4 regions of the Pseudoalteromonas sp. AWM4_233 genome follow, and region 4 is predicted to be linked to each of the others. Evidence: predicted binding sites of a transcription regulator. Region 4 holds the regulator's gene; each other region holds the start of a gene.
What was found. The regulator sigma-54, encoded in region 4, starts transcription at its own class of promoters, with help from an activator protein. The targets are predictions, from matches to a motif close to GTTGGCACGNNNNTNGNNT.
Positions count from the first base shown of each region.

Region 1: the regulator sigma-54 is predicted to act here: its motif matches at 1,207-1,225, upstream of flgB (flagellar basal body rod protein FlgB).
Region 2: the regulator sigma-54 is predicted to act here: its motif matches at 1,500-1,518, upstream of ACXAC4_RS13985 (P-II family nitrogen regulator).
Region 3: the regulator sigma-54 is predicted to act here: its motif matches at 1,349-1,367, upstream of ACXAC4_RS07495 (DUF642 domain-containing protein).

Region 1 covers NZ_JBSWSZ010000001.1:944,610-947,809, forward strand. The annotation lists gene ACXAC4_RS04155 (chemotaxis protein CheV) at 1-243, shown strand, start outside; gene ACXAC4_RS04160 (CheR family methyltransferase) at 261-1,094, shown strand; gene flgB (flagellar basal body rod protein FlgB) at 1,260-1,670, shown strand; gene flgC (flagellar basal body rod protein FlgC) at 1,673-2,107, shown strand; gene ACXAC4_RS04175 (flagellar hook assembly protein FlgD) at 2,122-2,805, shown strand; gene flgE (flagellar hook protein FlgE) at 2,848-3,200, shown strand, end outside.
Region 2 covers NZ_JBSWSZ010000001.1:3,094,075-3,097,274, reverse strand. The annotation lists gene ACXAC4_RS13990 (S10 family peptidase) at 1-1,283, opposite strand, end outside; gene ACXAC4_RS13985 (P-II family nitrogen regulator) at 1,562-1,900, shown strand; gene ACXAC4_RS13980 (ammonium transporter) at 1,912-3,141, shown strand.
Region 3 covers NZ_JBSWSZ010000001.1:1,679,314-1,682,513, reverse strand. The annotation lists gene ACXAC4_RS07500 (SulP family inorganic anion transporter) at 1-1,258, shown strand, start outside; gene ACXAC4_RS07495 (DUF642 domain-containing protein) at 1,523-2,722, shown strand.
Region 4 covers NZ_JBSWSZ010000001.1:229,013-232,212, forward strand. The annotation lists gene rapZ (RNase adapter RapZ) at 1-277, opposite strand, end outside; gene ptsN (PTS IIA-like nitrogen regulatory protein PtsN) at 295-747, opposite strand; gene hpf (ribosome hibernation promoting factor) at 750-1,037, opposite strand; gene ACXAC4_RS01100 (RNA polymerase factor sigma-54) at 1,066-2,586, opposite strand; gene lptB (LPS export ABC transporter ATP-binding protein) at 2,634-3,200, opposite strand, start outside.

The DNA.
Region 1 (3,200 bases), 720 kb from region 4:
ATAACTGAGCGTGTAGGCCTGCTTATTTCAGATGTAGAAATGCCTGAAATGGATGGCTATACGTTAACTGCTGAAATTAAAGCAGATCCAAAATTAGCCCCTTTGCATGTAATCTTACACACTTCACTAAGTGGGGTGTTTAATCAGGCTATGATTGAAAAAGTTGGCGCTGATGATTTTATTGCAAAGTTTAACCCTGATGAATTAGCAACAGCGGTTAAAAAATGGGTCCATTGTGATTAGATAACGGCGGTAGTATCTTGGAAAATAAAAACCTTCAACAAGGCGAATATGACCAGTTTAGAACCTTCTTAGAGCAGCAGTGCGGGATTGTTCTTGGAGATAACAAACTTTATTTGGTAAAAAGCCGTTTAGCTCCGTTGATGGCTCGCTTTGGGGTAGACTCTCTTTCTGCGCTTGTCGCTAAAACATTGAGCCCTCATGAACGTCAGCTAAGGGCTGCAGTTGTTGATGCCATGACCACAAACGAAACTCTCTGGTTTAGAGATACTTATCCTTTTGAGTTGTTAAAAAGTAAAATTTACCCAGAATTGAAAGACACCCGTAGGGGCTTAAAAATCTGGTCAGCGGCAAGCTCTTCAGGGCAGGAGCCATACTCTATTGCGATGTCGACACAGGAGTATCAATCTCAAAACCCTGGTGCACTGAAAATGGGTGTGCAAATTGTCGGGACTGACATATCAAATACCATGCTTGATATGTGTAAAAACGCAGAGTATGACTCATTGGCTTTGGCACGAGGGTTGTCAGTTGAACGTCGTCAAAAGTTTTTTCAAGACAGTGGCAACGGCATGGCGCGAGTTGTTGATCCAATAAAGAGAATGGTTAATTTTAGGCACCTTAACTTGCTCGATTCCTACTCTTTGATGGGGAAATTTGATGTTATCTTTTGCAGAAATGTACTGATTTACTTTTCGCCAGAAGTCAAAGCTAAGATTATTTCACAGTTCGCTCAGGCTCTGAACCCTAGAGGGTATTTGTTTTTAGGGGCATCCGAGTCGATGGCAGGGCTAAGTGATGAATTCGAAATGATCCGATGTAATCCAGGGATTATTTACCGTAAGAAAACATAATAAATACTAAGCGGCAACCTACTTGCCGCTTTTTTTATATCTTAGTCATTTCTCCTCAAACCTTTCTACCTATACATTACTCTTCTAACCTATTGAAATAAAGTGGTTTTATATTGGCCCGCTTATTGCTTCTACTTCGTGGAGTCAAATTTTTGGAGTCGTGTCATGGCAATTAGTTTTGATAAAGCACTTGGGGTTCATCAGCATACTATGTTGATACGTTCACAACGTGCAGAGATGTTAGCAAGTAATATTGCGAACGCAGACACACCAGGATACAAAGCAAAAGATATCGACTTTGCACAGGCATTCAAAGCGGCAAAGTCGTCTCAGCAACGTGGCAACATGATGCAAAGAACAGACAGTAAACATCTACATGGTGGCAGCCAGTTAAATAGTAGTGTTGAGCTATTTCGTAATCCAAATCAAGCAGATACAGGTGATGGTAACTCAGTTGATATACAAGTGGAACGAAACTTGTATGTACAAAACGCATTAGAGTATCAGGCAAGTTTGCAATTTTTAACTGGCAAGTTTAAAGGGCTAAAGAAAGCCCTAGGTAGTCAAGGAGCATAACCATGAGCTTATATAATGTTTTCGATATAGCAGGCTCAGGAATGAGTGCTCAAAATATTCGATTGAATACCACTGCGAGTAATATTTCAAATGCCAATAGCATCAGTTCTAGCCAAGATAAAGTTTATCGAGCGCGACACCCTGTATTTGCAGCTGAACTGACCAAAGCGTCTGAGGCACATGATCCAAGCCAGCTAAATGCATCGGTAGGAGTGAAAGTGCTAGGCATAGTAGAGAGTGATAAGCCATTACAGGTTGAGTACAACCCTAATCACCCTAGTGCTGACAAAGACGGGTACATCTATAAGCCAAATGTGAATGTAGTAGAAGAAATGGCAAACATGATCTCTGCTTCACGTTCGTACCAAACCAATGTCCAAGTTGCTGACGCAGCCAAGCAAATGCTCAGCAAAACTTTATTACTTGGTCAGCGCTAGTGGGAGTATAGCCGATGAGTAACGATATTAATGCCGCATCTTCATATATGGATTCGTTACGTTGGTCTGAGCAAAATAAAACAACGCAGAGCGATAAGAAAAACGATGCATTGACGCAAGAAGACTTCTTTTCGCTACTTACTCAGCAACTGTCTTATCAAGACCCGAGTAAACCTGCTGATAATGACCAAATGATTTCGCAGATGACGAACTTTACGATGGCCGAAGGTATTTCTGGTTTAAATGAAAAATTCGACTTGTTGTCAGCTTCAATGACCTCAAACTCGGCATTACAGGCATCTACGTTAGTCGGTAAAAAAGCGCTATTAGAATCGGATTCAATAGACTTTGGTGATGACCAATTAGCAAAAGGCTCAATTATAGCCCAAAGTCCTGTAGAGAAATTAACGGTCAGTATATTTGATGACAAAGGTCAACTAGTTCGTCAGATAGATATGGGAGCTCAAAAAGCTGGTGCGATCCGCTTTGAGTGGGATGGTAAAAACGGTGACGGAGAAACCATGCCAGCAGGTAATTACAAAATTAAGGCTGAGGGTAGCTTAAATGGCGAATATACAAGTTTACCCATGGCCACTTTTAAAAACATTGACAGTGTTAACGTAAACGGTGCTAACGGCATCATTGTTAATACGAGCTCTGGCGCAGTGAAATTATCAGACGTCGCAGAGATAGCATAGAATTTAAGTACTTAAGTAAATTTAAGTGAAAGAGGTGAAAACATGAGTTTCAATATTGCATTAACAGGATTAGCTGCGGCACAAAAAGACTTAGATGTCACAGCAAACAACATTGCTAACGTTAACACGACAGGTTTCAAAGAGTCTCGTGCAGAATTTGCAGATGTATATGCATCTTCAGTATTTAGTTCAGGCAAAACTAAAAACGGTGATGGTGCTCAAACGACTATGGTTGCTCAGCAGTTTCACCAAGGCTCGCTTAAATTTACCCAAAATTCGTTAGATTTAGCGATTACGGGTGAAGGCTACTTTGCAATGAGTGAAGATATTGCTTCACAAGATTATACCTATACGCGTGCAGGTGCGTTTAAGCTTAATAAAGATAACTTCGTAAC
Region 2 (3,200 bases), 2.9 Mb from region 4:
AACACATTAAGGTAAGGATTTTGCGCCATGGCTAAGCGTAGTTGCTCACCGGTGTTGTTATTACTGCGATCCCATGGATGCACTGAACCAAACATATTGTATTTAATATCGGTTTTGTAGTTTAACTCTTCACGTAGATAGTAATTAATAGCTGGCGTGAAAGAGTGTAGCCATGAGGTTAGCTCAGGCCAGTAGTCAGGGCGGCTGCCTGCATCGCGTTTATCAATACCTAAATAACGAGAATCTAAGCGGCCAAGTGTTTGGCCTCTGTCTCTTAGCAGCTCTTTCCAAAAAGCGCTGGTTGGAATATCTAAATTGTTCTGAGCGACAAAGGTTTCTGATAAACCACTGAACTTAGCAACTTGCTTAATTGTTTGTTGCTTTTCAGCATCGCTGATAAATGCACCTTTTGCCAATGCTGGTAGGTATTGGTTAATGGTGTAAGTTTCAACTTCGTCTAACATGTCTAACAAGTCTTTATTTTGTAACTCTGGCGCTAAAGCTTTGTGGTACCAAGCAGCCGCCGCATAGTAAGGTAAGCGATTTGCAGCCTTTACTGGGCCTTGGCGTTTAATGCCAATGTCGGTAGGTGAAACCAATACCACGCCATTTAAGTACATCCATTGGCTGTTTTGTAGTTCGTGAGCAAGACCTGATACACGTGTAGTTCCATAGCTTTCACCAATTAAAAACTTAGGTGATAAAAAGCGGTTGTTGCGATTCACAAAAGTGTTTAGCCATTCAGCGAGGTATTTGATATCAGCATTAACGCCAAAGAAACGCTTTTTCTGCTCTGCCTTACTAGGCATTTTTCCATCTTTGTTTGGTAAAACTCGCGAATAGCCAGTATTAACTGGGTTTACGAAAACAATGTCGGCTACGTCTAAAACTGAGTAAGGGTTGGTTTGTACACCGTACGGTTGAACTGGGTAACCTTCAGTATCGATATTTAAAGTTTTAGGGCCAGTGTAAGCAATATGCATCCACACTGACGCAGAGCCAGGACCACCATTAAAGGAGATTAGTAGTGGGCGCTTACTTAGGTCTTTAACATCGGTTTTTTTGTAATAGGTGTAATGTAAAGTGGCGATCGGGTGACCTTCCTCATCCCATACTGGCTGAGTCCCTGTGGTCGCAGTGTAATTAATTCTCTCACCAAGAATTTTAGTTTTATGTTTTGTGACAACTTGGTTGTCTATGCCGATCTGGCGGTTATGTTCACTTGCATTAACCGTTTGGCCGATCAGCAATGCTGCACTGATGATGATGGTTATTAGTTTCATTAGTTTATGTCCTCCGAAACTAAATAATGTTCTGCTCTTACTGAATATGCAAAGTTTATGAGTTCAAGTATGGGCAAATTGAGATGGGTGTAAAAGTGATTGAAATTTATGCACCAGCTCAGTTCAATTTGCATAACTACGCACTTAATTGGTGCATTTTATCTAATTTTAAATGTTCTTAAATTGTTAACGTTATGTATTTTTTAAAGTTTTAATTTTGGTATAGAGCTTGATTATTCATTGCCAACATAACGCATCACAATGTCGAAGGGGGCAATATGAAAATGATCAGCGCTATCATCAAGCCATTCAAACTTGATGAAGTCAGAGAAGCATTATCGGAGCTAGGTGTGGAAGGTATGACGGTTGTTGACGTAAAGGGTTTTGGTCGTCAACGCGGTCATACTGAGCTTTACCGAGGTGCTGAATATCAAGTTGATTTTATTCCAAAAATCAAAGTTGAAATCGCAACACAAAGCGAAAACGCAGAGCGTATTGTTAACACCTTAAGTGAAGTCGCTCGCACCGGAAAAATCGGTGACGGTAAGATTTTTGTGTATGACCTAGACCAAATTGTACGTATCCGTACTGGTGAATTCGACGAAGAAGCGATTTAGGAGCAATAACAATGGAAAACAGCATCATAGAACTCAAGTTCTCTTTAAATACTTTTTACTTTCTGATCTCTGGCGTATTGGTTATGTGGATGGCAGCGGGTTTTGCCATGCTTGAGGCGGGTTTAGTTCGCTCAAAAAACACCACTGAAATTCTAACAAAAAACATCGCGCTCTATGCCATCGCTTGTACTATGTTCTTGCTGGTGGGTTACAACATTATGTACGTCGATAATACAGCTGGTGGCATCGTGCCGAATTTTGGTGCGCTAATTGGTAGTGCCGCAGATGATGCAACTCATGCATTAGAAGCTGATTTCTTCTTCCAAGTTGTATTTGTGGCTACTGCAATGTCAATTGTATCAGGTGCAGTTGCGGAGCGAATGAAGTTATGGGCTTTCTTAGCATTCACGGTTGTTTTAACAGGCCTAATTTACCCAATCGAAGGTTTCTGGACTTGGGGCGGCGGCTTCTTATCTGAAATGGGCTTTGTAGACTTTGCAGGCTCTGCGATTGTTCATGGTGCTGGTGCGGCAGCTGCATTAGCAGGCGTATTACTACTAGGTGCTCGTAAAGGTAAATATGGTAAGAACGGTGAAGTTTATCCAATCCCTGGTTCAAATATGCCACTTGCAACACTAGGTACATTTATTCTTTGGATGGGCTGGTTTGGTTTTAACGGTGGTTCGCAGTTATTCATTGCAGATAAAGCAAATGCGGTTGCAGTGAGTCAAATTCTTGTGAATACCAATGCTGCGGCAGCGGCAGGTGCGATTGCTGCTCTGCTAGTGTGCAAAGTACTTTGGGGTAAAGCAGATTTAACTATGATTTTAAATGGTGCATTAGCGGGCTTAGTTGTAATCACTGCAGAGCCAGCTTCACCATCACCGACTCTGGCAGTACTGCTGGGTGCATTAGGTGGTTCACTGGTGGTATTCAGTATCGTGTTCCTTGATAAGGCTAAGATTGATGACCCGGTAGGTGCGATTTCTGTACACGGTACCTGTGGCGCATTAGGCATCATGTTAGTACCACTTTCAAATGGCGATGCGAACTTTGTGACACAGTTAATCGGTCTAGTCAGTATCTTTGCTTTCGTATTCATCGCTTCTTACATTGTATGGGCTATCTTAAAGTCAACAATGGGTATTCGAGTTGGCGAAGAAGAAGAGTTGTCAGGTATGGACCAACATGACTGTGGTGTTGATGCTTATCCAGAGTTTGTTACGGTTCGCGGTCAATAGTTATCAAAGTTTCAATTTGCACACAGTGAGTGAAGAACAAATATCAGAAGTATCGAGTT
Region 3 (3,200 bases), 1.5 Mb from region 4:
ATTTATGTCAGGTATTGGCGTTATCCTGATCATATTACAGCTTGCGCCTTTATTAGGCCACCAAGCTCCCGCAGGTGGTGTAACAGGTACTTTAGGTCAGCTCCCTGAACTTCTATTAAATATTCAGTTTTCAGAGTTGTTATTAGGTGCGGCCACATTAGCAATATTGTTTTATTTCCCTAAGAAATATCGCCAATATGTGCCAGCTCAATTAGTCGCACTCGTTGCAGTGACCTTAGTTTCAGTAATCATTTTTGATACTGATAGCATTCGTAGGATCGGTGAGATACCAAGTGGCCTACCCTCTATCGTTATCCCGACTTTTACTGCTGACCAATTCCAATCAATGGTAATCGATGCCCTAGTGCTGGGGACTCTGGGTTGCATTGATACCTTATTAACTGCCGTTATAGGCGACAGCTTAACTCGAACTGAGCATGATTCTGATAAAGAGTTAAGAGGTCAAGGTGTTGCAAATATCATCTCTGGCTTATTTGGTGCGTTACCTGGTGCAGGTGCAACTATGGGCACAGTGGTAAATATCCAAGTCGGTGCACGTTCTCCTTTGGCGGGTATTTTCCGAGCGCTGATTTTAATGGCGGTTGTCTTTGTAGCCGGAGGCTTAACCGAACCAATTCCCTTGGCTGTTTTAGCGGGTATTGCCGTATATGTTGGTATAAATATTCTTGATTGGAGCTTTATTCAAAGAGCGCATAAATTAAGCATATCTCAAATGGCAATTATGTATGGTGTAATGTTACTCACTGTATTTGTAGATCTCATTGCAGCTGTAGGCTTAGGTGTCTTTATCTCAAATATCATGGTGATAGAGCGACTTAGCCGTGTACAATCAGAGCAAGTTAAAGCCATTAGTGACTCTGATGACGATGTTCCGATGAATAAATCAGAACAAGCATTATTTGAACAAGCGAACGGTCAACTGCTCTATTTTTACTTATCGGGTCCCATGATATTCAGTGTCTCTAAAGCCATTGCACGTCAACATCGCGATATAAGTAAATACAAAGCCATGGTTTTAGACTTAAGTGATGTGCCAATGCTTGATGTAACTGTGAGTCTAGCGCTTGAAAATGCGATTACTGATGCATTAGATGCAGACTGTAAAGTCTTTATCTTCTCGCCAAACTCAGAAACATCTGATCAACTCCATCGTTTTCAAATTAACGAAAAACTTGGTGAAAATGCATTTTGTAATTCTAGAATTGATGCATTAGAACGCGCGTTGGAATCAATGTAGATTCAATCGTTTTGGCACAAAGTAGACTCTTTGTGCCAAAACGACTTTCAAAAACCTCTTCTCTTATAAATTAAAATCAAAAACCTACTAACTGGCATTTGCTTTGCTTGTATAAGTCTTTGGAATATTAAATTACTGCACAAAACGAATTATTGACTTAATTGTTTATTAATTGTTGACGAAACCTACGTAAAATACGACAATAGGATTAATTTCGCTTTCAAAGTTTGTTGTAAGCAGTTTTTAAACTTGGAGAACAACTATATGAAGTTATCTTTATTAGCAATGTCGACGCTTTTTGCAACGCAATTTGCAATGGCTGGCAATTTAGTTACAAACGGCTCGTTTGAAGAAAATGTGATCAACTCTAAATGGACATTGTTGAATTCAGTTAACGGATGGGAGCGTGAAGGCGCACGTTTTGAAATTCAAACTTCAAGACTGGGCATCATTAATGCGCAAGACGGCAATCAGTACATTGAGTTAGACTCAACTGCTAACCACAGTGTATATCAAAATATTACCACTGAAGCTGGTCAAAGCTACGAAGTTTCTTTTTATTACTCTCCTCGTATCCAAGGTAATAGTTCAACAAACAAAGCAGAAGTTAAATGGAATGGTCAAACTGTACTAAGCCTTAATTCTACAACTCGCGGTTGGCAGTCATTTAACGTCACTGTAACTGCTGACTCTGATTCATCTGAGTTGCGTTTTGTTGGTACAGGCAAGAACGATAGCCTTGGCGCATTCATCGACAATGTAAGTGTGACTAAAAAGCAAGCATGCCACACAGGTATTTTCGGTATTAATAATTATGGCGACCTAGAAACAGGATACGTATACAAATTCGATCTTGAATCTAAAACGTACAGTGTTGTTGCTGGCGCACAAAACACAGCATCTAACATTGCTAGCCACAACGGCAAGCTATATTTCATGGAACAATTAGATTCAAAAACTAAAGCATCTAAGCTTTGGTCTTTAGATTTAGAAACAGGTACTCAAACCGCTGAAGCAGATGCTACTTCATGGCCTATCTATCGCTCTGCAGTTACCGCTGACGGTCAGTCTTTACGTGCAACCAGCAAAACATATATGTACGACTACGATCTACAAACTGGCGAGAAAACGGTTTTAGGTAAAATGCGCTATTCTGGTGACACATTCTCACACGGTGATGTTGCCTATTCTGCAGATAACAACACGCTATATGTGTTAACTGGCAAGTCTCTTTACGCGATTGATGACAGTACTATGGCGCTGACATTAATCGGCCATCACGGAATTAATTGGGCATCTGGTTTGGCAATTTCTGACAACGGTGCTCTATACGTATCAGGTCGTGTGTCAGGAGAAAACGCAAAAATTTACAGTGTAAATCCTCAAACAGCGGTTGCAACCTATGTGATGGATGCACCTGAACACATTAATGACTTAACGTTTGTAGACAACTACTGCAACTAAATATTCATTAGAAAATAGCCAGTTTTTACTGGCTATTTTTTTGCGCCAAATTTACCTTAAAATTCCTTTCAAAACCCTATCTATCGAGCATAGAGAGTTTGTTGATTACGTAAAAAGGCCCTAATTATCCTCAAAGGTTGATAAACTGCAACTTGCAGCTTTAACTTCAGTTCCACAAAGAAGCCTATCACTTTTGGCTCTGCTAACAGCAGTTTAAACTCCTCTAAACTTGGATCAGTTTCAACCTCTGTCTATTTGAAAAAAAACCTGAAACATTGTTTAAAAAGAAATCTACACCATCAGACTATAATCTTCAGAAAAACAAGGAGAATTTACAGATCTATTTTGTGTAAGTGCAAGCCGTTTTAATTAAGATTAGCCGCTGTCATTTAATTTGTTATCTACAGCTTAGGTTATTCAAGTTTGGGCTTAAAATTCTTAATTGGTTACTTTAATGAATTAATAAACATAAAAAAGC
Region 4 (3,200 bases):
TCAGTGCTTGGTCATCACTATCTAAATAGAACAGCGTGGGATTTGCAAAGCCTGGTAAGTATTCAAGAATATCATTAAATTCTTGTTGCTCTTTTGGCAGGTTACGAACATCGATACTGACGGCTATTTTGTCATAGTTATCAGAAACACTTCTAACCAAAGAAGGAAGGAGATTAACTGGAATGTTATCAACACAATAATAACCTAGGTCTTCCAATACCCTTAAGGCAACGGATTTGCCCGACCCTGAGCGACCACTAATGATGATCAGTTCCATGGATTCCTCTCTGTTAATTAATCTTGAAGTGCAATAAGTTGATAGAGTGCCTCATCGTCTTTTGCGTGACGAAGTTGCTTGCAAAACTCTTTGTTGTTTAGTTTATCAGCAATTGCAGCTAAGGTCTTTAGATGTTCTGCATTATTACCTTCAGGTACAAGCATTGCCAAGAGAATATCGACTGGTCGGTTATCTATTGCGTCAAAATCAATACCGTTTTGATTAGTCACTAAAATGGCAAAAATAGTATCAATGCCTGTAAGGCGGCCATGAGGAATAGCAATACCTTTGCCTATGCCTGTGCTGCCTAGTTTTTCCCGCGTTAGGAATGCATCTAATATTTCGTGGGCGTTATGCTCTGGAAGGTGTTGGCTCGCTAATTCACTGATGTACTCTAGCGCACGTTTTTTGCTATTAAAAAGGACCGCAGCTTTACTGCAGTCCTTGTTGATAATCGAGCTAAGTTTCATGGTTAGTGTCGAGTTAATTTCTCTTTGTGTTTGATAACTTGGCGATCGAGTTTATCAACGAGTTTATCAATGGCTGCGTACATATCAGAGTGTTCATCTGAAGCGAAAATTTCACCGCCATTTAAATGAACGGTAGCTTCGGCTTTTTGTACCAGCTTCTCAACATCTAAGATCACGTGAACGTTATTAATGTGATCAAAATGCCTTTCTAGCTTTGCAAACTTCGTGTTTACATAGTCTCTTAATGAATCTGTAATTTCTACGTGACGACCAGTTAAATTTAGTTGCATAAGCATTTTCCTTCTCTTGGTTTACGTCTTAAATCAAGCTCTTACGCTGATTTGACGGTGGAATAGAGAGTGACTCGCGGTATTTCGCAATTGTACGACGTGCCACTTTGATTCCCTGTTCTGCCAATATATCTGCAATTTTGCTGTCGCTCAATGGCTTAGCTGTATTTTCTGCAGCAATTAGCTTTTTGATCAATGCTCTAATCGCAGTCGATGAGCATTCACCTCCGTTTTCAGTGCTTACGTGACTTGAGAAGAAGTACTTCAACTCAAAAATGCCACGGGGTGTATGCATGTACTTCTGAGTGGTGACACGAGAAATGGTAGACTCGTGCATCTCGACCATCTCAGCAACATCATTCAAAACCATAGGCTTCATTGCCTCAGGTCCATGTTCAAAGAATGCCTGTTGTTGTTGCACAATGCAATTGGTAACTTTCATTAAAGTGTCATTACGGCTTTCTAAGCTCTTAATAAACCATTTTGCTTCTTGTAGGTGAGAGCGAATGAATTGGCTGTCAGTGCTTGATTTTACTGAGCGTGACATTGCCGCATAATGATCATTAACCCTAATTTTAGGCATACATTCAGGGTTTAGCTCAACAACCCAGCGGCCTTTTACTTTTTTCACCGACACATCAGGAATAACATACTCAGATTCTTCACGAATAATGCTGGCGGCAGGTTTAGGATTAAGGCTGTGAATGAGTGTCATCACTTCTTTTAACTCAGGCTCTTTGAGCTTGGTCTTTTTCATGATAGTGCGGTAATCACGGCTGGCCAGCAAATCAATATGCTCGCTTAACACCATTTTTGTTTCAGCTATGAAAGGCGTGTCTGCATCAAACTGATTGAGTTGAATACATAAGCATTCTTGTAATGAGCGAGCGGCAATACCTACAGGGTCAAAGAGTTGAATACGCTTTAATACAGCTTCTACTTCATCGAGTTCAATTAACTCTTCGTCATTGCCTTCATTAATACTTTCTAGGAGTTCTTCGGTACTAACAGTAAGTAAGCCTGCATCATCAACGGCTTCAACAATGGCAACGGCAATGGCTTTATCGGTTGGGCTGAATGGCGTGAGTTCTAATTGCCACATTAAATATTCGTGTAATGTTTCAGTGGTCTCACCCTGATAAACCGTTTCGTCTTCAGGCATAGGGCCGCTACTGGTGCTCGGTGCTGCACTCATGTACTCGTCCCATGTCACATCCATCGCGAGATCGTCACTGACAGTGTCTTTACTCAGTGCTGCATCGCTATCGAGTTCGTAATCGCTGGTCGGTTCATCACCGTGACCATCATCAGTAGAGTTAGAGAGTTGCTCGCTAGAGTCAGTGTCTTTGGTCGCTTTGTCTGAATCATTGCCATCAGTACTTGGCTCTAATTCCGACTCATCTACTTCGAGTAAAGGGTTGCTATCCAGCGCTTCTTGGATCTCTTGCTGTAGATCAAGTGTGCTCAATTGCAGCAAGCGAATTGCTTGTTGCAATTGTGGTGTCATGGTTAGTTGCTGCCCCATGCGCAGCTGTAGCGATTGCCTCATGTATTTCTAACAATCCTTTTTGTTATTTGGATTATGTCTTGCTTTAACTATAGACGGAATTGTTCACCTAGGTAGACGTCTCTTACGGTTTGATCAGCTAAAACTGACTCAGGCGTACCTGACGCGATTAATTCACCATGTGAAACAATATAAGCTTTCTCACAAACATCAAGGGTTTCTCTTACATTGTGATCTGTAATGAGGACACCAATGCCGCGGTTTTTTAAATGCTCAACAATTTTCTTTATATCTAACACCGAAATCGGATCAACGCCAGCAAAAGGCTCATCTAAAAGAATAAATTTAGGGTTTGCGGCTAAAGCGCGAGCAATTTCAACTCGGCGACGCTCACCACCTGATAAAGCCATGCCCTGACTGTCCCGAATATGTTGAATATTAAACTCATCCAGTAAGTCGTCTAAAGTTTGCTCTCTTTGTACTTTATTGAGGTCTTTACGGGTCTCTAAAATAGCCATTAAGTTTTGATAAACAGTCAACTTTCTGAAGATTGAAGACTCTTGAGGCAGATAACCAATGCCCATGCGTGCTCTACTGTGCATAGGTAGCAAAGTGATATCTTCATCATCTATGGTGACTTTGCCTTTATCGCTAGG